Regions from separate parts of the Variovorax sp. GW821-FHT10C12 genome, predicted to be linked through region 3. Evidence: predicted binding sites of a transcription regulator. Region 3 holds the regulator's gene; each other region holds the start of a gene.

Region 1 (7,532 bases), on a different contig from region 3:
TCACCACGGGGCGCGTGGCGTCGTCGGGCGCCTGGCCCGGCGGCGTGTAGCGCATGTCGGGCGCGGGCTGGATGTGCGGGTGGCCGGCGTGTTTGGCCAGCAGCGCGGTTTCGAGCGCGGCGTCGGCCAGCTGCACGTCGCAGATGTAGACCGTGAGCAGGTCGACCTTGCGGGCGTCGAAGCTGCGCTTGTAGACGGTGTGGGAGGCGATCGCTTCGGGCGGAACGTCGAGCGTTCGGGCGATCAGGGTGGCCAGCGCGTCAGGCGCGTGGTCGAGCGGGAGTTTGAGTTCGGAGATTCGCAGCATGTCGTGGGGCTTGTGGTTATCAAGCAGACCGACGATTTTAAGCGCCCGAGGCGCTATGAAACTTGTAGCTGGATCAGGCGGGCAGGAAGCCTTCGACGGAGAGGTAGCGCTCGCCCGTGTCGTAGTTGAAGCCCAGCACCACCGCGTCGGGCGCCAGCGAGGGCAGCTTCTGCGCAATGGCCGCGAGCGTCGCGCCCGACGAGATACCAACCAGGATGCCTTCCTCGACCGCGCAGCGGCGCGCCATTTCGCGCGCGGGTTCGGCGTCGACCTGCAGCACGCCGTCGAGCAGCGAGGTGTCCAGGTTCTTCGGAATGAAGCCCGCGCCGATGCCCTGGATGGGGTGGGGCGCCGGCGCGCCGCCCGAGATCACGGGCGAAGCCACGGGCTCCACCGCGAACACCTGCAGCTTGGGCCACTTCTTCTTGAGCACCTTCGCCACGCCGGTGATGTGGCCGCCCGTGCCCACGCCGGTGATGAGCACGTCGATGCCCTCGGGAAAGTCGGCCGCGATCTCTTCGGCCGTGGTGCGCACGTGCACGTCGACGTTGGCGGGGTTGTTGAACTGCTGCGGCATCCACGCGCCCGGCGTGCCGGCCACGATTTCCTCGGCGCGGGCGATGGAGCCCTTCATGCCGTTGGCGCGCGGCGTGAGGTCGAAGGTGGCGCCGTAGGCCAGCATGAGGCGACGGCGCTCCACCGACATGCTGTCGGGCATCACCAGGATCAGCTTGTAGCCCTTGACGGCCGCGACCATCGCCAGGCCGATGCCGGTGTTGCCGGAGGTGGGCTCGACGATGGTGCCGCCGGGCTTGAGCGCGCCGCTCTTCTCGGCGTCTTCCACCATCGACAGCGCGATGCGGTCCTTGATCGAGCCGCCGGGGTTGGCGCGCTCCGACTTGATCCAGACCTGCTGCTTCGCATGGCCGAACAGGCGGTTGATGCGGATGTGCGGCGTGTTGCCGATGGTCTGGAGGATGTTCTGGGCCTTCATGGAATCTCCTTGGATCAATGCGGTTGTTCGGGCGGACAGCGCGCATTGTGAGACCAGCCCGCGACCGTTTCAGCGCAGGGCTTTGCTTCCCTCAGGCTTCCAGGGCTTCCAGCGGCCCGAAGAACTCGTAGCGAAGCTGCTGCTTCGGCACGCCGAGCGCCAGCCCGTTCGCATACACCGCCTGCATGAAGGGCTTCGGCCCGAGAAAGTACAGGTCGACGTCGCGGTCTTCCGGCAGCAGCCCGGCCAGCAGCTCGCGGGTGACGAAGCCGGTCGCATGCGGCGTGTCGGTGTCGCGCGGCGCGTCGTAGACATACAGCGGCTTCACGTTCGCATGCCGCTGCGCGAGCGCATCCACGCGGGCGCGGAAGGCATGCGCACCGCCGTGCCGCGCCGCATGGACGAAGTGCACCGGCCGGCCCGTGTGCGCCACCGATTCGAGCATGCTCATCGCGGGCGTGATGCCCACGCCGCCCGTCACCAGCACGAGGGGGCGCGCCTGTTCGCCCGCGGGCTGCAGCACGAAGTCGCCGCACGGTGCCTGCACCTGCAGCCGCGTGCCGACCGCGGCGGCCTCATGCAGCCAGTTCGAGGCGCGGCCGCCTTCTTCCTTCTTCACGCTGATGCGGTACCACGGCTTGCCCGGCGCGTCGGACAGCGAGTAGTTGCGGCGCACCGGCTGGCCGTCGATCTCCAGCACCAGCGTGAGGTACTGCCCCGGCGTGAACGCCAGCAGCGCGCCGCCGTCCACGGGCTCCAGGTAGAACGAGGTGATGACCTCGCTTTCATCCTCGCGCCGGGCCACGCGGAATTCGCGCGTGCCGCGCCATCCGCCGGGCTGCGCCGCGTTGGCGCTGTAGACGGCTTCTTCCGCGGCGATGAGCAGGCCCGCCAGCGATTCGTAGGCCTCGCCCCAGGCGGCGATCACCTCGTCGGTGGCGGCATCGCCGAGCACCTCCTTCACGGCGCGCAGCAGGTAGTGGCCGACGATCGGGTAGTGCTCCGGCAGCACGCCCAGCGCGGCGTGCTTCTGGATGATGCGGGGCAGGGCGCCGGCGATCGCTTCGAGCCGGTCGATGTGCGCGCCGTACGCGATGACCGCACCCGCCAGCGCACGCGCCTGCGTGCCGGCGGCCTGGTGCGCTTCGTTGAAGAAGGCCTTCACCTGCGGATGGCCCTCGAACATGATCTTGTAGAAGTGGCTGGTGATGGCCTCGCCGTGGGCCTGGAGCGCGGGCACGGTGGACTTGACGATGGCGATGGTTTGCGGGTTCATGGTCTGGCGCTTCCTCTGTTGAGATGCCTTTGTCGTCTCACGATCCGTGCCAGCCGGAAGACCGCTGCAAGTGCTTGATGCCGTTGGGGATTTATCAGGCGTGGTCAAATTCACAACAACTTCAGCGTTGTACTTATGACCACATTGCGTGTCGATTCGACCACCGAGGCCTCACCACCCGAGCCCGAAGCCGAGGCCGCCCGCTACCGGTCGCTGCTCGCCGCCGCGCGCGGACTGGTCCGCTGCGATGCCGCCGCGCTGCTGCAGCTCGACGTCGATGTGCTGAAGCCCGTCGCGGTCGACGGCCTGAGCGATGAGACCTTGGGGCGCCAGTTTCCCGTGGCCGCCCATCCGCGTTTCGCGCGCCTGCTCGACAGCGAACGGGGCCTGCGCTTCGCCCACGACAGCAACCTGCCCGACCCGTACGACGGCCTCGTCGCCGGCCAGCCGGGCATCCTGCCGGTGCACGACTGCATGGGCGCGCCGCTGCGCCTGCGCGGCGCCGTCTGGGGCCTGCTGACGCTGGACGCGCTGGAGCCACACGCCTTCGATGCCGTGGGCCCGGCGCAGATGGAGGCACTGATTGCGCTTGTCGAAACCGGCATCGAGGCCGCCGACACGATCCGCGAAATGCAGGCGCGCGCGATGCGCGAGCAGGCTGTGGCCCAGGCATTGCGCGCAGGGCGCGGCGCCCCCCGCGAGCTGCTGGGCAGCAGCCCGGCGATGAAGCAGCTGTGCCACGAGATCGACACCGTCGCCGTCTCCGACCTCACGGTGCTGCTGCTCGGCGAAACCGGCGTCGGCAAGGACCTGGTCGCGCAGCGCCTGCACGCGCGCTCGCGGCGCAGCGAGCAGCCGCTCGTGCAGGTCAACTGCGCGGCGCTGCCCGAGTCGCTGGCCGACAGCGAACTCTTCGGCCACAAGCGCGGCGCGTTCACCGGCGCCGTGCAGGACCGCGACGGCAAGTTCGAGATCGCCGATGGCGGCACGCTCTTTCTCGACGAGGTCGGCGAGCTGCCGCTGAGCGTGCAGGCCAAGCTGCTGCGTGTGCTGCAAAGCGGCGAGGTGCAGCGCCCCGGCAGCGACCGCATGCGCAAGGTCGACGTGCGCGTGATCGCGGCCACCAACCGCGACCTGCCCGCGGCGATCGCGCAGGGGCGTTTTCGCGCCGACCTGTACCACCGGCTGTCGGTCTATCCGCTCGTCGTCGCGCCGCTGCGCGAACGGGGGCGCGACGTGCTCGTGCTCGCCGGCAGCTTTCTCGAGGAGAACCAGCACCGACTGGGCGCGCGCAACCTGCGGCTCTCGCCGGCGTCGAAGGCCGCCATGCTGGCGCACGGCTGGCCGGGCAATGTGCGCGAGCTCGAGCATGTGATCAGTCGCGCCTCGCTGCGGGCGTTCAGGGAGCAGCCGCGCGGCTCGCGCTGGACGGCCATCGAACCGCATCACCTGGCGCTGGACAGCGCTGCCGTCGTGGGAAGCGCCGTGGCAGCGCCCGTGCAGGCCCCGGCGAACGAACACGCGGGGCCTGCCATCGCTGGCGGCACGTTGCGCGACGCAACCGAGGCCTTCCAGCGGGCCTGGCTGTCGGAACTGCTCGCCCGCCACGGCGGCCGCGTGGCCAGCGCCGCGCGCGAGGCCGGCATCGACCGCAGCAACTTCCATCGGACGTTGCGCAAGCTGGGTCTGGTGCAGGCCGGCGACCACGAAACGCCCGGTTGAAGGTCGGCGCGCGGCATCGCCTGAAGGGTCATTGACGGGGCGGGCGATAATCGAGCGGTGAAGCACGCCAGACCGCCGCTGGTGCAAGCCCGAAAGGGACGATGCTCTGCCTTCGGGCAACAGCATCGGGTCGAAAGATCGCACTGGAGGAACGTCCGGACTGCACAGGACAGCGCAGGAGTTAACGACTCTCCACCGTGAGGTGAGGATCAGAGCAACAGAGACGAGCCGATTCAGTTCGGGTGAAACGGGCAATCTCTGCGCGCAGCAACACCAAGTAGGCCAGTATCGAGGTGGTTCCGCTGAGCTGGCGGGTAGGTGGCATCGAGCCGTTTGGCGACAAACGGCCCAGAGTAATGGCGGTCACGCCGGGGTCTTCGCAAGAGGGCTCCGGTGCACAGAATCCGGCTTATCGGCGAGCTTCACACTTTTCTTTCTCTCCCCCTTTTCCCTGGGCCGCGCGCTGACGACGTGCGCGGTCGCGTGCAAAACTCGGTAGAAACCCGTACAATTGTTAGCAAGCTAACTAATTGATAACGCCGTGGCCGATACCGAACCCATCTCCCCGTTGCGCGAACACGCGCTGATGCGGCTCGGCACCTCGCTGTCGGTGCTCCAGCGCGGCTACCGCGCGGCGGCCGACAAGGCGGTGGCGCACGTCGGCCTGTCGCAGACGCTGGCCTGGCCGGTCGTGGTGCTCGGGCGGATGGAAGACGGCGTGCGCCAGGGCACGGTGGCCGAGGCGCTGGGCATCGAAGGGCCGTCGCTGGTGCGCTCGCTCGACCAACTGGTCGAGGCCGGCTTCGTCGAGCGCCGCGAAGACCCGGCCGACCGCCGCGCCAAGACGCTGCACCTCACGCCCGCCGGCCGCGCCGTGTGCGAGCCCATCGAGGCCGCGCTGCGCCAGATGCGCGCCGCGCTGTTCGAAGGCATTCCCGACGAGGACATCGCCGCCACCTTGCGCGTCTTCGGCGCGCTCGAGGCCAAGCTCGGCCGCAGTGCCGCCGGCATGCAGAGCCTGCAGCAGGAAGGGCGCGGCCAGTAGATGTCCACGGCGATGTCGTTGCCGCGCTTCACCCGCGCGGAAGTTCTCTTTTCCGTCAAGAGCTTCGCCGCCGCGATGCTGGCGATGTACCTGGCCAGCCGCGCCGGCCTGCCGCGCCCCTTCTGGGCGCTCATGACCACCTACGTCGTCGCCCATCCGCTGGCCGGCGCCGTGCGCTCCAAGGCGATGTTCCGCTTCTGCGGCACGCTCATCGGCAGCGTCGCCACCGTGCTCATGGTGCCCGCGCTGTCCAACGCGCCCGAGCTGCTCACGCTGGTGCTCGCGCTGTGGGTCGGGCTGTGCCTGTACATCTCGCTGCTCGACCGCACGCCGCGCTCGTACGTCTTCATGCTCGCGGGCTACACGGCGGCGCTGATCGGCTTTCCGTCGGTGCAGACGCCGCTCGTGCTGTTCGACACCGCCGTGGCGCGCGTGGAAGAGATCGGCCTGGGCATCTTCTGCGCCACGCTGGTCCACAGCCTCGTGCTGCCCGCGGGGCTCGCGCCCACCGTGCTGGGCCTGCTCGACCGCACGCTGAAGGACGCGCGCCAGTGGCTCGGCGACCTGTTCCAGCCCGGCGACCGCAGCACCCCCAAGGACGCCGACCCGAAGCGCCTGGACGACGACCGCCGCCGCCTCGCGGGCGACATCACGCAGCTGCGCCTGCTCTCGACCCACGTGCCCTTCGACACCACGCACCTGCGCTGGACCGCCGGCGCGATCCGCGCCATGCAGGACCGCGTGGCGGCGCTCACGCCCGCGCTGTCGGCCGTCGAAGACCGGCTGCAGGCGCTGGCGCAGGCCGAAGGCCGCCTCGCGCCCGACGTCACCGCCGTGCTCGCGCTGGCCGCGCAATGGCTGCGCGACGAAAGCGACCCGGCCGTCGACGCCTCTGCACGCCTGCAGGCGCTGCGCCAGGCCATCGCCGCGCTGGGCACCGCACAAGACACGGGGCTCACGCCCTGGGCCCGCGCGCTGCGCATCGGCCTCGCAGGCCGGCTCGAAGAGCTGGTCGACGGCTGGACCGCCTGCGCCCAACTGCGCCGCGACATCGACGAAGGCCTGAAGGGCGGCGCGCCGCTGCGCCGCACGGCCGCGCTCGGCCAGCGCGCGATGCACCGCGACCACGGCATGGCGCTGCTCTCCGCGCTCGCGGCCGTCATCGCCATCTGCCTGTGCGGCGCGTTCTGGATCCTCACGGGCTGGCCCACGGGCTCGGCCGCCACCATGATGGCCGCGGTCTTCTGCTGCTTCTTCGCGACCATGGACGACCCGGTGCCGGCGATCCACGGCTTCCTGAAGTGGACGCTGTGGTCCATTCCGATCTCGGCCGTCTACGTGCTCGTGCTCATGCCCACGGTGCAGGACTTCGGCATGCTGGTCGTGATCTGCGCGCCGCTCTTCCTGTTGCTGGGCCTGTACCTGCCGCGACCGACGCACTTCATGGCCGCGATGGCGCTGGTCTTCGGCGTGTCGGGCACGCTCGCGATGCACGACACCGCCAGCGCCGACCTCGTGAGCTTCATCAACAGCATGATCGGCCAGGTCGTCGGCGTGCTGGTCGCAGCGCGCGTCACGCGGCTGGTGCGCTCGGTGGGCGCCGACTGGAGCGCGCGCCGCATCCAGCGCGCCACCTGGCGCGAGCTCGGCGACATGGCCGCTTCCTCCCAGCCGCAGTACGCGCAGAGCGACGCCTACGCCGTGCGCATGCTCGACCGCATCGGCCTGCTGGCGCCGCGCATCGCGCAGGCCGGCGGCACCGTGGAGGGTGTGGCCGCCAACGACGCGCTGCGCGACCTGCGCATGGGCGCCGACATCGCCGTGCTGCAGCGCGTGCGCGCCCAGCTGCCGATGGCCACCTCGGCCGCGCTGCTCGGCGGCATCGCGCGCTTCTTCCGCCAGCGCGGCGAAGGCCGCATGGCACCGCGCCCGGCCGCGCTCTTGCCGCAGATCGACGAGGCGCTGGCCGCTGTGCTCGCCGCGCGCGACACCTCCACCGCGTCGCGCGCCGCCGTCACCGCGCTGGTCGGCCTGCGCCGCAACCTGTTCCCCGACGCGCCGCCTTCGCTCGCGGCTGTGTCTTCTTCACCGCAAGGAGCTTCCGCATGATCGGCGAAGCCAGTTTCTACGGGCTCTACGTGCCCTGGCTCATGCTGCTGGCCGGCGCCGCGCTGCTCGCCCTGTGGGG
Region 2 (7,532 bases), on a different contig from region 3:
AGCGCCAGATCAAGCTCGCCTACGAGCTGCCGCAGGCCATCGACCTGGCCACCAGCGAAGCCAAGCTGGAGAACGGCGTGCTGACCCTGAAGCTCGGCAAGCTGGTGCCGGCAAGCCAGGTTTCGCACTTGCAGATCAACTAGTCGGACCGATGCCCCCACGAAGAAAATGTTAGTGACAGCTTGTTTTGACTTTAAACAAGCGTCGTATTCACAATAGCGCTGGATAACGTCACATGATGTGACGATTTTTTAGTACTTTCTTCTTCGTGGGCATCTCGTAAACGCATCGAGTTCCCGGGGCGGTGCGGACAGCGGGTGTGCCTCAAGGCACCATGAAAACGCACCTGCAGTCAGCCAATGACAACGAACGGTCCGACACGCTCCTGATCTTCCTGCCGGGGGCCTACCTCAAGCCCGAAGAGTTCGAGCGCGAGGGTTTCATCAGCGCCGTGCGCGAACGGCACCTCGCAGCCGACGCGCTGTTAGTCGATGCGGACGTCTCCTACTACTACGACCAGACCCTGAGCGAGCGGCTGCACGCCGACGTCATCGAGCCCCAGCGGGCCAAGGGCTACACCTCGATCTGGCTGGTCGGTATTTCCATCGGCGGTTTCGGCGCGCTGATCCACGAACTGGCGCGGCCGGGCTCGGTGGACGGCATCGTGGCGCTGGCGCCCTACCTCGGGCGCCGCGTGCTCGGCGCCGAGATCAAGAAGGCCGGTGGCCTGCGCGCCTGGCAGGCACCCACCGGGCCGCAGCCCGACGAGGAGCCCGACCGCAAACTCTGGCCCTTCTTCCAGCAGTACCTGGCGCCGAAGCCTTCCCAGGACCTGCCGCCGCTGTACCTGGGCTTCGGCCTGGCCGACCGCTTTGCCAGCAACCACAAGCTGCTGGCCGACGCCCTGCCGCCGGGACGCGTGTTCACGACCGAAGGCGGCCATGACTGGCCCGAATGGCGCCAGCTCTGGCGCAATGTGCTCGACGTGCTGCCGCTGCCTTCACTGGGCCGCGGCGCACGCGCGCCGGCTACGCGGTTTCCGGCAGCGGCGTCTCGGGCGTCATCAGCGATGCCATCGGCCATCGCGGCTTGACGTCGAAGGCGTAGCGCTCGGAGGCCTGCGACAGGCCTGATTGCAGACGCATCGCGGCCGCCATGGCGATCATGGCGCCGTTGTCGGTGCACAGGTGCAGCTCGGGGTAGTGCACGCGCACCTTGCGCTTCGCACACGCCGCGTTCAGCTGCTCGCGCAGGTTCCTGTTGGCCCCCACGCCGCCCGCCACCACCAGCCGCTTCAGGCCGGTCTGGTCCAGCGCCGCAAGCGACTTCTTCAGCAGCACCTCGACGATCGCCGCCTGCGTGGAGGCGGCGAGGTCGGCCTTGCGCGCCTCGAGCTGGTCGCCGAGCTTCTTGGCCTGCGTGAGCACGGCCGTCTTCAGGCCGGCAAACGAAAAGTCGAGATCGCCGCTGTGCAGCAGCGGGCGCGGCAGCTTGAAGGCCGCGGCGTCGCCCTCTTCGGCCAGCTTCGCGAGCCAGGGGCCGCCGGGGTACGGCAGGCCCATGAGCTTGGCGCTCTTGTCGAAGGCCTCGCCGGCTGCGTCGTCGATGGTCTCGCCGAGCAGTTCGTAGCGGCCCACGCCGTCGACCCGCATCAGCTGCGTGTGGCCGCCCGACACCAGCAGCGCCACGAACGGAAATTCGGGCGGGTCGGCGCTCAGGAACGGCGACAGCAGGTGCCCCTCGAGGTGATGCACCCCCAGCACCGGCTTGCCCAGCGCCACGCCGAGCGCGCAGGCCACGCCGGCGCCCACGAGCAGCGCGCCGGCCAGGCCGGGCCCGCGCGTGTAGGCCACCACGTCGATCTCGGCCAGCGAGCGCCCGGCCTCGGCCATGACGGCTTCGGTGAGCGGCAGCACGCGGCGGATGTGGTCGCGGCTGGCCAGCTCGGGCACCACGCCGCCGTAGGCCTGGTGCATGGCGATCTGGCTGTGCAGCGCGTGCGAACGCAGCAGCGGCAGCGCGTCGCCGTGCGACTCGACCAGCGCCACGCCGGTCTCGTCGCAGGATGATTCGATTCCCAACAAGAGCATGGCGCCGAGTGTAGGGGCCGCCCGCCGGCGGCGCCCGCGAAGGGGCAAGCGAGGCACGGAAGTTGCACGAGCGGAAGGCGCCCCTTCTGCGCCCCCACGAATGACATCCGGCCTGAGCTTCCTGATCGCCGCGCGCCGATGCGAGATCGACGCGCTGGACCAGCTCGCGCGCACCAGCGAGCTGGTCGGCGCCATCGGCCGGCTCGTGCATGCGCTGCAGCGCGAGCGCGGCATGTCGAACGTGTTCCTGGCCTCGCACGGCGGGCGCTTTGCCGACCAGCGCGGCCCGCAGATCGCCGAATGCCTGGCGCTCGAGCAGCAGGTGCGCGCCGGCTTCGACCGGCTCGAGGCCGAGCACCACCGTGCGGTGGGCGCCGGCCACGGCGCGCGCCTGTTCAGCCGCATCGCCTGGGTGCTGCCCGGCCTGGACGCCCTGCCCGCGCTGCGCCGGCGCATCGACGCGCTCGAACTCCAGCCGGCGCAGGCCGTGGCCGCCTTCGCCAAGCTCGTGGCCGGCCTGCTGGCGGTGGTGTTCGAGGCGGCCGACGGCGCCACCGACCCCGAGATCTCGCGCCTGCTGGTGGCGATGTTCAACTTCATGCAGGGCAAGGAGTTCGCCGGCCAGGAGCGCGCCTTCGGCGCCGCCGCGCTCGCGCTGGGCCGGGGCGACGACGCGCAGCGCCAGCAGTGGCGCCATCTCATCGAGTCGCAGGAGCGCTGCTTCCAGGTGTTCATCGATTTCTCGGGCGACGCGGTGCGCACGCTGTGGCACGACAGCCAGTCCGACGCCGTGCTGGCCGAGCTCGAGCGCCTGCGCCGCAAGGGCGCCACCTCGGTGCCGGCCGACGCGCTGCTGAGCCAGGCCTGGTTCGACTGCTGCACGCGGCGCATCGACGCCATGCAGACGGTCGAGAACCGCCTCTCGGCCGACCTGCGCGCGCTGTGCGACCACAAGACCGCCCAGGCGCGCAGCGAGCTGGCGGCCTACCGGCAGCTGCTCGGCACGCTGGCGCCGCAGGCCGGCGGCGCGCTCTTCTTCGACGATGCCCAGCAGGCGCAGGACGCCACGCCGGCGCAGCTGGGGCGCCACCTCGAACGCTCGGTGCTCGACATGGTCCAGGAGCAGTCGCAGCGCCTGCAGGCCATGAGCGACGAGCTCGACACCGTGCGTGCCTCGCTCAACGAACGCAAGATCGTCGAGCGCGCCAAGGGCCTGCTGATGGCGCACCGACGCCTGAGCGAGGCCGAGGCGCACAAGATGCTGCGCCAGACCGCCATGAACCAGAAGCGCCGCCTCGTCGACGTGGCCGAGTCGATGCTGGCCATGGCCGACTACCTGCCGCTCGAAGCTGCACCGCGGCGCTGACCCGGGGCCGCTTGGATTGGTGCAGCGCACAACAACTGTGCGTCGCCCGGGTTAGCGAGCCAGCAGGAACTTTCTCCTGCACCGGCGCGCCCTGCCAGCTATCTTTTCCATAGCTCCCAACGGCAGGTTCGAGCTGGCACGTCGCTTGCGTAGTCCTTGGCACGGGACCGCAAGGTCTCAAAGGCAGGTTGCACCCAACGGCGGGTGCGGCCCACCGAACCGGACAAAGGCGTCCCCATCCCGCAAGGGCTCGTTCACGAGCAGCCCCTGCGCGGTGCGGACGCCTTTTCGTTTTTGTCTTTCACTTCTGGAGCCCCGTCCATGTCCGATCTGCTGCTGAAAACCAAACTGAGCCGGCGCCGCGTGCTGCAGGCCGCCGCCCTCGGCGCCGTAGGCATCGACCCCGCGCTGCGCGCCGCCGTCTGGGCCCAGGGCTCGGACAAGCCCGAGAAAGAAGAAGTGAAGATCGGCTTCATCCCGCTGACCGACTGCGCCAGCGTGGTGATGGCCTCGGTGCTGGGCATCGACAAGAAGTACGGCGTGAAGATCGTGCCCAGCAAGGAAGCCAGCTGGGCCGGCGTGCGCGACAAGCTCGTGAACGGCGACCTCGACATGGCGCACGTGCTCTACGGCCTGGTCTACGGCATGCACCTGGGCGTGAGCGGCCCGAAGAAGGACATGGCCGTGCTCATGACCCTGAACAACAACGGCCAGGCCATCACGCTGTCCAAGAAGCTGGCCGACAAGGGCGCGGTCGATGCGGCCTCGCTCGCCAAGCTCATCGCCAAGGAAAAGGGCGAATACACCTTCGCCCACACCTTCCCCACCGGCACCCACGCCATGTGGCTCTACTACTGGCTCGCCTCGGCCGGCATCGACCCGTTCAAGGACGTGAAGAACATCACCGTGCCGCCCCCGCAGATGGTGGCCAACATGCGCGTGGGCAACATGGACGGCTACTGCGTGGGCGAGCCCTGGGGCCAGCGCGCGATCATGGACGGCATCGGCTTCACCGGCATCACGACGCAGGACATCTGGAAGGATCACCCCGAGAAGGTGCTGGGCTGCACCGCGGAGTTCACGAAGAAGTACCCGAACACCGCGCGCGCCGTCACGGCCGCGATCCTCGAGGCCGGCAAGTGGATCGACACCGGCCTGCAGAACAAGAACAAGATGGCCGAAACCATCGCCGACAAGAGCTACGTCAACACCAGCGTGGACGCCATCAACCAGCGCATCCTGGGCCGCTACACCAACGGCCTGGGCAAGAGCTGGGACGACCCGAACCACATGAAGTTCTACAACGGCGGCGCCGTGAACTTCCCGTACCTGTCGGACGGCATGTGGTTCCTCACGCAGCACAAGCGCTGGGGCCTGCTGAAGGAGCACCCCGATTACCTGAAGGTGGCCACCGAGATCAACCGCATCGACATCTACAAGCAGGCCGCCGCCGCCACGCAGACGCCCGTGCCCAAGGACGTGCTGCGCACCAGCAAGCTCTTCGACGGCTCCGTGTGGGACGGCAAGGACCCGAAGAAGTACGCCGAGTCTTTCAAGCTCCATGTCTGAGGAGAAACGCACCATGGTCAGCGCTGTCTTTCATTCGCCGATGGATGTCTCTCTCCCTCTCCCGCGTGCGGGAGAGGGTCGGGGTGAGGGTGTGCCCCGCGTTGAGGCTGCCCCTCACCCCAGCCCTCTCCCCAGAGGGGAGAGGGAGAAAAGGCCCCGCACGCCGATCGACCTGCGCGCCTTCTGGATGCGCGTGCTCCCGCCGTTCCTGGGCTTCGGCCTGCTGGTGCTGGTGTGGGAAATCGTCGCCATGAAGAGCACCACCGGCTTCCCCTCGCCGCTGGCCACCTGGCAGCAGGCGCTCACGGTGTTCAGCGATCCGTTCTACAGCAAGGGGCCGAACGACCAGGGCGTGGGCTGGAACGTGCTGTCGTCGCTGCAGCGCGTGGCGCTGGGCTTCGGCCTGGCGGCAGCGGTCGGCATTCCGGCCGGCTTCGCCATCGGGCGCTTCGAGTTCCTCTCGCGCATGTTCAACCCGCTCATCAGCCTGCTGCGCCCGGTGTCGCCGCTCGCGTGGCTGCCCATCGGCCTCCTGGTGTTCAAGGGCGCCAACCCGGCCGCCATCTGGACCATCTTCATCTGCTCGATCTGGCCGATGGTCATCAACACCGCCGTGGGCGTGCAGCGCGTGCCCAGCGACTACATGAACGTGGCCAAGGTGCTCAACCTCAGCGAATGGAAGATCCTCACCAAGATCCTCTTTCCCGCCGTGCTGCCCTACATGCTCACGGGCGTGCGCCTGGCCGTGGGCACCGCGTGGCTGGTGATCGTCGCGGCCGAGATGCTCACGGGCGGTGTGGGCATCGGCTTCTGGGTGTGGGACGAGTGGAACAACCTCAACGTCGCCAACATCATCATCGCGATCTTCGTGATCGGCATCGTGGGCCTGGTGCTGGAGTTCGCGCTCATCAAGCTCGCCACCGCATTCACGTTCGAAGAGGTGAAATCATGAACGACGATTCGAAGTACATCGAGATCCATGGCGTCGAACAGGCGTTCAAGACGCCCAAGGGCCGTTTCGTCGCGCTGCGCGACGTGAACCTGAACGTGGCCAAGGGCGAGTTCGTCACGCTCATCGGCCACTCGGGCTGCGGCAAGTCGACGCTGCTGAACCTCATCGCCGGGCTGACCACGCCCACGCAGGGCGTGCTGCTGTGCGCCAACAAGGAGATCAAGGGCCCGGGGCCCGAGCGCGCCGTGGTGTTCCAGAACCACTCGCTGCTGCCCTGGCTGACCTGCTTCGAGAACGTGTACCTCGCGGTCGAACGCGTGTTCGCGGCCACCGAGAACAAGGCGCAGCTGCGCGAACGCACCGACGCGGCGCTCGCGCTGGTGGGTCTCACGCCCGCGGCGCAAAAGCGCCCCGGCGAAATCTCGGGCGGCATGAAGCAGCGCGTGGGCATCGCGCGTGCGCTGTCGATGGAACCCAAGGTGCTGCTGATGGACGAGCCCTTCGGCGCGCTCGACGCCCTCACCCGCGCCAAGCTGCAGGACGAGCTGCTCGCCATCGTGCAGAAGACGCGCAGCACCGTCGTCATGGTCACGCACGACGTCGACGAGGCCGTGCTGCTCAGCGACCGCATCGTGATGCTCACCAACGGCCCGGCCGCCACCATCGGCGATGTGCTGGCGGTGGACATCGCGCGCCCGCGCAACCGCGTGGCGCTGGCCGAAGACCCGGCCTATGTGCATGCGCGCAAGGCGGTCATCGATTTTCTCTACACGCGCCAGGCGCATGTGGAGAAGGCCGCGGCCTGATCCCGCAGGCGCAGCACCACGGGCGTCACGACATGATGACCTGCAGGCTGTGCTCGTACCACCCCGTGAGGCGCTCGAAGGTGTCCACGAGCGCCTCGCTGGAACGCACCAGCGTGGCGCGCCCTTCGGGGCTTTCGAGCGCCTGCACGCCGCCGACGAGGCGCAGCCACTCGTCGCGCGCGCTCGCCAGCCCGGCGCGGATCTCGGGCGAACTGAGTGGCGCGCGCTCCAGCTCCAGCAGCGCGGCTTCGAATTCGTTCATGGTCGGCAGCAGCCGTTCGCGCGAGGCGCCCGCCGCGAGCGTCGAGGCCAGCAAGGCGTCCTTGGCCAGCCGCTGCGCGCGCATGCGCTGCCGTCCGCAGATGTTGACGATGCGCAGCGCGCGCCGCGCACCCGAGGCCTCCAACGCGTCCGTCAGCGCCTCGGCCGCCGACAGCAGGGCCTCGCCGCGCGCATCGATTGCAGCCAGCCCTTGCGACGCAGGCTTGGCAACCAGCAGCGCGGCCAGCGCGAGCCACGCGGCCTGCACCTCGCCGAGCGCCTGCACGCCGGCCGGTCCCAGTTCGAGGGCCGTCAGATGATCCAGCGTCTGCTGCACGCGTTCGGTCGACTGCGTGCGCAGCACGCGCGCACGCTGCGCGTCGATGCCGGCCGCGAGCTGCGCCGCCACGCGCACCAGCCGCTGCGAGAGCATGCGCAGCTGGCCCGCGCGGTTGACCGCCTCGGCCCACTGCGCGGCCTCGATGACC
Region 3 (7,532 bases):
GCCTACCTGCGCTACAAGACCTGGATCGACCGCGCGGCCGGCGGCGTGATGGGACTGCTGGGCCTGCGGCTCGTGTGGTCGGCCGTGCGCGGCACCTGAGGCCCTAGAGCAGGCTCTCGGGCGTGAGCGGCGACAGCAACTCGAGCATGGTGCGGTCCCAGAAGCCCGAGTCGGGCTCTTCGTGCAGCACGGTGGTCTTGCCGCCTTCCTCGCTGACCCACTCGATGCGCCGCGAGCCGGTGGCGCCCGCATCGGCGCCTTCGGCAAAGCGCAGCCGGTAGGCGCCCTGCTGCTTGAGCACATCGAGCAGCTTCAGGGTCTGCTGCGCCATCTCGGGGCTGCGGATGAACAGGCCGATCTCGGTGTTGTGAATCTCGGAGCGCGGATCGAAATTCATCGAGCCGACGAACAGGATGCGCTGGTCGATCACCGCCGACTTGGCGTGCAGCCGGCCCACCGACGTGCCGAACAGGCCGAGGCGCACGCTGCGCCGCGTGCGCGCGGAACTCAGCTCGTGCAGCTCGGCGCCCAACGCGAGCATGTCGGCGCGGTAGCGGCGGTAGGCGGTGTGGACCAGCGGTTCGTCGGTGGCGGCGAGCGAGTTGGTGACCACGCTGATCTTCACGTTGCGCCCGCGGATCTCGCGCATCACCTCCAGCCCCGACGCGCCCGGGATCAGGTAGGGCGAGACCAGCGTCACCTCGCTGCGCGCGCGGCGCATCTGCTCGACCACGTTGTAGCGCACGCTGTCCACGTCGAGCAGCGGCACGCCGCCATACGACGCGGTCTTGCCGATCACGCGGTCGGGCGAATCGGCATAGGCCTCGGCTGTGGTCCAGATCAGGCCCAGCTTGCCGGCGTCGAGGTCGTCGGCCACCGGGCTGTAGCCCAGCAGGTCGTTGGGCGCGGGCCTGGGCGGCGGCGGCGTGGTGTCGGGGCCGGTGGCGGCGTCGAAGCGGCGCTGCAGTTCTTCGCGCGGCAGGTCGGTGTGCACGACCGCGCCGATCGGGCGCACGTGCGGGCTGTTCCAGTACTGGTCGAACAGCACGCCCAGGCGCGGGATCAGCGCACCCGTGACGAAGGTGTCGAGGTCGATGAAGTTCGGGCCGGTGGTGCGGCGGAAGTACTGGTTGCCGATGTTGCGCCCGCCCGCCACCGCCATCGCGCCGTCGGCGATGAAGAGCTTGTTGTGCATGCGGCGGTTGACGCGGCTGAAGTCGAACAGCGACGCGGTGAAGCGCTTGAGCAGGCTGCCGCGCCCGGCCGGGAACGGGTTGAACAGACGCAGCTCGACGTTCGGCGTGGCGGCCAGCCCGAGCAGCAGCTCGTCTTCGCCCGAGGTGTACAGGTCGTCCATCAACAGACGCACGCGCACGCCGCGCTGGGCCGCATCGCGCAGGGTGCGCAGCAGGTAGCGGCCGGTCTCGTCGTTCTCGATCTGGTAGTACTGCACGTCGAGCGTGCGCTGCGCGCGGCGCGCCAGCTGCAGCCGCGTGTCGAAGGCGAAGTCGCCGCCGGGCATCAGGCGAAAGCCGCTGAGGTCGGGGTCGGGCTGCGAGGCCAGCGCGATCTTGCCGAGCGCGGTGTCGGCCGAGACGGCGATGGTCTTGGTGGGCGGGCGCGGTGCCTCGTCGGGCAGCGTGGCGCAGCCGGCGAACAGCAGCGCCGCCGCAATGACGACCACCCAATGCCCACAGCGCGACAGCAGGCGGCTCGTCATCGTCGGTTTTCTAGAGTGCCTTGCGCAGGTTGGCGGGCGCGATGCGCAGGGCCTCGCGGTACTTGGCGACGGTGCGGCGCGCGCACTCGATGCCCTGCTCTTTCAGCATCTCGGAGATCTGGCTGTCGGACAGCGGCTTCTTGATGCTCTCGGAACTCACGAACTGCTTGATCAGCGCGCGCACCGCCGTGCTCGACGCGTTGCCGCCGGTCTCGGTGCCCAGCGCCGAGCCGAAGAAGTACTTGAGCTCGACCGTGCCGAAGGGCGTCGACATGTACTTGGCGGTGGTCACGCGCGAGATGGTCGATTCGTGCAGGCCCAGCTCGTCGGCGATCTCGCGCAGCACCAGCGGGCGCATCGCGAGTTCGCCGTGCACGAAATAGCTCTTCTGCCGCTCGACGATGGCGTTGCTCACGCGCAGGATGGTGTCGAAGCGCTGCTGGATGTTCTTGATGAACCAGCGCGCCTCCTGCAGCCGCTGCGACAGAGCCTGGCTGCCCTCGCCCTTGTGCGACTTGAGCGCACCGGCGTAGATGTCGTGCACGCGCAGGCGCGGCATGACCTCGGGGTTCAGCATGACGCGGAACTTGATGTTGGTGCCGCGGCCCGTCTTGGTGACGATCACGTCGGGAATGATGATGTTGCGTTCGACGTCGACAAAACGGCGGCCCGGCTTGGGCTCCAGGCGCGCAATGATCTGCAGCGCCGAGCGCACCAGCTCTTCGTTGGTGCGCGTGAGCGTGGCCAGGCGCTTGAAGTCGCGCCGCGCGAGCAGCTCCATCGGCTGCTTGCAGATCGCGATGGCGGTCTTGCGGATGAGCGCTTCGGCCTCGGTCTCGTCTTCGCTGGCGAGCGCCTTCAGCTGGATGCTCAGGCATTCGCCGAGGTCGCGCGCACCGACGCCGACCGGCTCCAGGCTCTGCAGCAGGCCCAGCGCCACCTGGAAGTGGTGCACGAGGTCGTCGAACTGGTCGTTGTCGTCGCCCGCCAGGCCCGAGGCCAGCGCGGGCAGCGAGTCTTCGAGGTAGCCGTCGTCGTTGAGCGATTCGATCAGGAAGCGCAGCGCGGCGCAGTCGTTTTCATTGAGCCGCAGGCTCAGCGCCTGGCGGTGCAGGAAGGACTGCAGCGACTCCTGGCTGCGCGCGAGTTCGGTGGCGTCGGCACGCTCGTCGTCGCCCAGGTTGTTCTGGCGCGCAGGCGCATCGCTGCCCCACTCGCTGTCGTCGGGCGCCATCTCGACGGTGCCGTCGCCTTCCCAGTCGGGCTCGCGCTCGGTGATCTCGGCGGCGGGGCCGTCGGAGTCGGGCGTGGACGTGGCTTCGCTGGTGGTGGTCGTCGCGCTGCTGGTCGGCGCCGGGGCGAAGTCGCCCTCGCCGGTTTCACCCCCATCGTCGCGCGGCACGGGCGTGTCGACAGCATCGAGCCCGAACTCCTCGCGCGCCGCTTCTTCCGCGGTGCGTTCGAGGAACGGGTTCTCGTCCAGCATCTGCTCCACCTCCTGGCTCAGTTCGAGCGTGGAGAGTTGGAGCAGGCGAATGGACTGCTGCAGCTGCGGCGTCAAGGCCAGATGCTGCGAGACGCGAAGGGACAGCCCTTGCTTCATGGAGACCCGACCCTCCCTTACATGCGGAAGTGCTCGCCCAGGTACACCCTGCGTACCTCGGCGTTGTCGACGATCTCCGAGGGTGTGCCTTGTGCCAGCACGTGCCCGTCGCTGATGATGAACGCGTGATCGCAGATGCCCAGCGTTTCACGCACGTTGTGGTCGGTGATGAGCACGCCGATGCCACGTTCCTTCAGGAAACTGATGATCCGCTGAATCTCGATCACCGCGATCGGGTCGATGCCGGCGAAGGGCTCGTCCAGCAGGATGAAGCGCGGCTGGGTGGCCAGCGCGCGCGCGATTTCAACGCGGCGGCGCTCGCCGCCCGACAGGGCGAGCGCAGGCGAATCGCGCAGGTGGTCGACGCGCAGGTCGGCCAGCAGGTCGGTCAGGCGCTCGTCGATGTGCTGCTTGGACAGCGCCACCAGGCGGCCGTTGGCGTCGGGCTCGCGTTGCAGCTCGAGCACGGCACGCACGTTTTCCTCGACCGTGAGCTTGCGGAAGATCGAGGCTTCCTGCGGCAGGTAGCTCAGGCCCATGCGCGCGCGGCGGTGGATCGGCATGTGGGCGATGGGCTCGCCGTCGATGGTGATCTCGCCAGCGTCGGCGCGCACCAGCCCGACGATCATGTAGAACGAGGTGGTCTTGCCCGCGCCGTTGGGGCCGAGCAGTCCGACGACTTCGCCCTTCTGCACATCAAGCGACACGTCTTTGACGACCGTGCGGCTGCCGTAGCTCTTCTTGAGGCCGCGCGCCACGAGGCGGCTGCCCGGGACGCCGTCGGCGGGCGGGATTCCTGCGGTTTCGATCACTTGCGCCCTTCCCCTTCGGTGCCGCCCAGTGTGGTGCTCGAGCGCAGCCCGGCGCCGGGCGCGGGGGTGGGCGCCGGGGCCGCGGGCTTCTTGCCGCCGGCTGCCGGCGCGGAGCCGGGCGCCGCCGGGGCCGGCGTGGCCTTCGGCGTGAGGATGGCCTTCACGCGGCCGCCGCCACCCGCCGAGACGCCGGCGTTCGGCGGCACGAGGGAACCGTTGACGGTGTAGGTGTCGTTGCTCTGGTCGTAGACGATCAGCGCGCCGCTGCTCTCGTCGTTGGCCGTGGCGCCGATCAGGCGGCGCATGACGGCGCGGCGGATGAACTTGACGTTGTCGGCGCGGCTGTCGTACTCGATGACTTCCGACTCGCCCTCGATCCACTCGTCGCCGGCGTTGCGCTTCTGCTTGTAATAGGCCAGCTTGCCGGGCGCCGCCGTGACCACGCCGTACTGGTAGCCCTCGGCGTCCTGGCGCACGTCCAGCCGCGCACCGCGGATGATGATCGTGCCCTTCGTGACCAGCACGTTGCCGGTGAACACGCTGGTCTGTTTCAGGTCGTCGTAGCGCATCGAGTCGGACTCGATGTTCATCGGCTTGGTGCGGTCGGCGGTTTCAGCCAGGGCGCCGGAGGCGGCTCCGGCCAGCAACAGCGCGCCGAAGGCCAGGCGGCCGAGGCGACGAAGGGTGGGGAATGTGGGGATGGAGGGCAATGTCATAAAGGCACGAAACTTGCTCTGAAACATTGTATGCGTGGGATGGCAATTGCCCACCGCCACCAATGAAAAAGCCCGCCGAAGCGGGCCTTGCATTCGACCCAAAAACCAGGTCGACAGGTCGTCGGGGCGGTCAGCCCTTCTTGGCTTCGCCGATGAGGAAGGTCGCGACCTGCAGCACCTTGGCCATGCTGCCGGCGGTTTCGCCGTCGACATACCAGCGGCCTGCCACGGCCAGGGCCGGCACGCCGGCGACCTTGTAGGCCTCGGTCTGCTGCGACGCGCGACGGGCCTTGCTGGCCACGCCGAAGGACGCAAATGTTTCCTTGAACTTGGCGCCGTCGAGGCCGGCACGCTCGGCCCAGGCCTGGATGTTGGCTTCGCCGTTCAGGTTCTGACGCTGCGCGTGGATCGCGGCGAACACCTTCGGGTGGTATTCCTCCAGCTTGCCCATGGCTTCGAGCGTGAAGTACAGGCGCTGCTTGGCTTCGACGTCGTTGCCCACGAAAGGCACCGGGATGCGGCGGAACGCCACTTCCTTCGGGGCTGCCTTGACCCAGGCTTCGAGCGAGGGCTCGAAGTCGTTGCAATGCGGGCAGTTGTACGAGAAGAACTCGACCACCTCGACCTTGCCGGCGGATGCATCGACGGGCACGCGCTTGTCGAGCACGAGGAAATCGGAGCCGGCCTTGGGGGCGCGCTGGGCGTGTGCCGGAACGGCAGCCAGCGAAAGCAGCCCGATCGAAGTGGCGGCCAGCGAAAAGTCACGACGTTTCATGGAAAAGGTTCTCCTGTGGGTACCGCAGTACAGAGCCGGCGCGCCGCCGGGAGTTCCCCGTGGGCGGCGCGACCGAGGCGCTGGAATTGACAAACGAGTGCGGCAGATGCCGCGCGGGCGAGAGCTTAAAGGCTGTTCAAGAAAGGCGTCGGTCAGCGCTGCACGCGCACCAACGCCGATTCGAGACCGCCGCCGTCGAGCCGTTCCTTGAGCCGATCGGCGTCGTCCTTCTTGTTGAACGGGCCCGCGCGCACGCGGTAGACCGTGCGACCGGCCTGCTCGCGTTCGGTGACCTTGGCCTCGACGCCCATCAGCGACAGCTTGGCGCGTTGCGCCTCGGCGTCGTCGGTGGTGCGGAAGGCGCCGGCCTGCACGAAGTACATGAAGGGGTCGGCACCCGACGGCGACGGTGCGGCGGCCGTGTGGCTCGGCGCAGCGGACGCGGTGGTCGTGCTGCTGCCGCCTGCGCGGGCCCGGGCGAGGTCGCCCAGCGGATCGTTCGACGGCGGCAGGGCGTTGGCTTCGGCCGGCACCGGCGCGGGGCGCGCCGGCTTGGGCGCCACCACCACGGGGGCCGGGGCGGTGACCGGCGCGGTGGCGACGGGCGGCGTGCCGGGGGCCGCGGTGACGGGGGCGCCGGTGATCGGGTTCACCGGACCGGTGGCCGTGGCGGCCGGTGGCGTGGCCGCCGGCTTGGGCGCGCCGGCCTTGCCGGCCAACGGTGCGTTCGGGTCCCAGTCGCGGTTCTTGCGGGCTTCGGCTTCGTCCTGCTCGGCACCGCCGCGTTGCGTCTTGTTGACGAACGGGATCGGCACCTTGGTGACGTAGACCGCGATGCCCAGGGCGACGCCCAGACCGAGCACCAGGCCGATGATCAGCCCGATGACGATGTTGCCGCGTTGTCTGCTTGTCTTCTTCATGTTCAGAGGGTGATTCACATCTTGTTCGGCGCACTGACGCCGAGGATCGCGAGGCCATTGTGCAGCACCTGCGCGGCCGCTGCGACGAGTGCGAGACGCGCCAGCTTGACCGGCTCGTCGTCCACTAGGATGCGCTCGGCATCGTAGTAGCTGTGGTAGCTGGCTGCGAGTTCGCGCAGGTAGAAAGTCACGTCGTGCGGGGCGAAATCCTTCGCCGCCGCCGTCAGCATGGCCGGGTACTTGGCCAGCAGCAGCATCAGCGCCTGGGCCGCCGGGCTGTCCAGCGGCGACAAGTCGACCGCCTTGAGCGCGGCCACGTCGCCGCCCCAGGCCGCGAGCACCGAGCAGATGCGCGCGTGGGCGTACTGCACGTAGTACACGGGGTTGTCGTTGTTCTTGGTCACCGCCAGGTCGACGTCGAAGGTGTACTCGGTGTCGGGCTTGCGGCTGAGCAGGAAGAAGCGCACGGCATCGGTGCTGGTCCACTCGATCAGGTCGCGCAGCGTGACGTAGCTGCCGGCGCGCTTGCTGATCTTGACCTCTTCGCCGCCCTTCATGACGCGCACCATGGTGTGCAGCACGTAGTCGGGGTAGCCCTCGGGAATGCCTTCGCCCGCGGCCTGCAGGCCGGCGCGCACACGCGCGATGGTGCCGTGGTGGTCGGTGCCCTGGATGTTCACGACCTTGTGGAAGCCGCGCTCCCACTTGGCGATGTGGTACGCCACATCGGGCACGAAGTAGGTGTACGTGCCGTCCTGCTTCTTCATCACGCGGTCTTTGTCGTCGCCGTAGTCGGTCGACTTCAGCCACAGCGCGCCGTCCTGCTCGTAGGTCTTGCCGGCGGCCACGAGCTTGGCCACGGCCGCTTCGACGCGGCCGCTGGTGTAGAGGCTGGACTCGAGGTAGTAGTTGTCGAAGCGCACGCGGAAGGCCTGCAGGTCCAGGTCCTGCTCGCGGCGCAGGTAGGCCACGGCGAATTCGCGGAT

The links. The regulator sigma-54, encoded in region 3, starts transcription at its own class of promoters, with help from an activator protein. The targets are predictions, from matches to a motif close to TGGCANGNAANCTGCTTT.
Region 1: hmpA (NO-inducible flavohemoprotein) is a predicted target of sigma-54. The motif match lies at 2,612-2,629, and genes of this name have one in related genera.
Region 2: AC07OH_RS12590 (nitrate- and nitrite sensing domain-containing protein) is a predicted target of sigma-54. The motif match lies at 2,142-2,159, and genes of this name have one in related genera.

The regions. Positions count from the first base shown of each region.
Region 1 covers NZ_JBWKNE010000003.1:189,755-197,286, forward strand. The annotation lists gene AC07OH_RS17425 (NAD(P)/FAD-dependent oxidoreductase) at 1-307, opposite strand, end outside; gene cysK (cysteine synthase A) at 381-1,301, opposite strand; gene hmpA (NO-inducible flavohemoprotein) at 1,393-2,577, opposite strand; gene norR (nitric oxide reductase transcriptional regulator NorR) at 2,713-4,299, shown strand; RNA gene rnpB (RNase P RNA component class A) at 4,359-4,727, shown strand; gene AC07OH_RS17450 (MarR family winged helix-turn-helix transcriptional regulator) at 4,886-5,344, shown strand; gene AC07OH_RS17455 (FUSC family protein) at 5,345-7,453, shown strand; gene AC07OH_RS17460 (DUF1656 domain-containing protein) at 7,450-7,532, shown strand, end outside.
Region 2 covers NZ_JBWKNE010000001.1:2,683,606-2,691,137, forward strand. The annotation lists gene AC07OH_RS12575 (Hsp20/alpha crystallin family protein) at 1-143, shown strand, start outside; gene AC07OH_RS12580 (alpha/beta hydrolase) at 335-1,093, shown strand; gene tsaD (tRNA (adenosine(37)-N6)-threonylcarbamoyltransferase complex transferase subunit TsaD) at 1,029-2,090, opposite strand; gene AC07OH_RS12590 (nitrate- and nitrite sensing domain-containing protein) at 2,191-3,456, shown strand; gene AC07OH_RS12595 (CmpA/NrtA family ABC transporter substrate-binding protein) at 3,778-5,025, shown strand; gene ntrB (nitrate ABC transporter permease) at 5,039-5,977, shown strand; gene AC07OH_RS12605 (ABC transporter ATP-binding protein) at 5,974-6,783, shown strand; gene AC07OH_RS12610 (ANTAR domain-containing protein) at 6,809-7,532, opposite strand, start outside.
Region 3 covers NZ_JBWKNE010000005.1:355,474-363,005, reverse strand. The annotation lists gene AC07OH_RS23000 (LysE family translocator) at 1-99, shown strand, start outside; gene AC07OH_RS22995 (phospholipase D family protein) at 104-1,720, opposite strand; gene rpoN (RNA polymerase factor sigma-54) at 1,731-3,323, opposite strand; gene lptB (LPS export ABC transporter ATP-binding protein) at 3,341-4,135, opposite strand; gene lptA (lipopolysaccharide transport periplasmic protein LptA) at 4,132-4,851, opposite strand; gene AC07OH_RS22975 (thiol:disulfide interchange protein DsbA/DsbL) at 4,982-5,626, opposite strand; gene AC07OH_RS22970 (SPOR domain-containing protein) at 5,779-6,546, opposite strand; gene argS (arginine--tRNA ligase) at 6,561-7,532, opposite strand, start outside.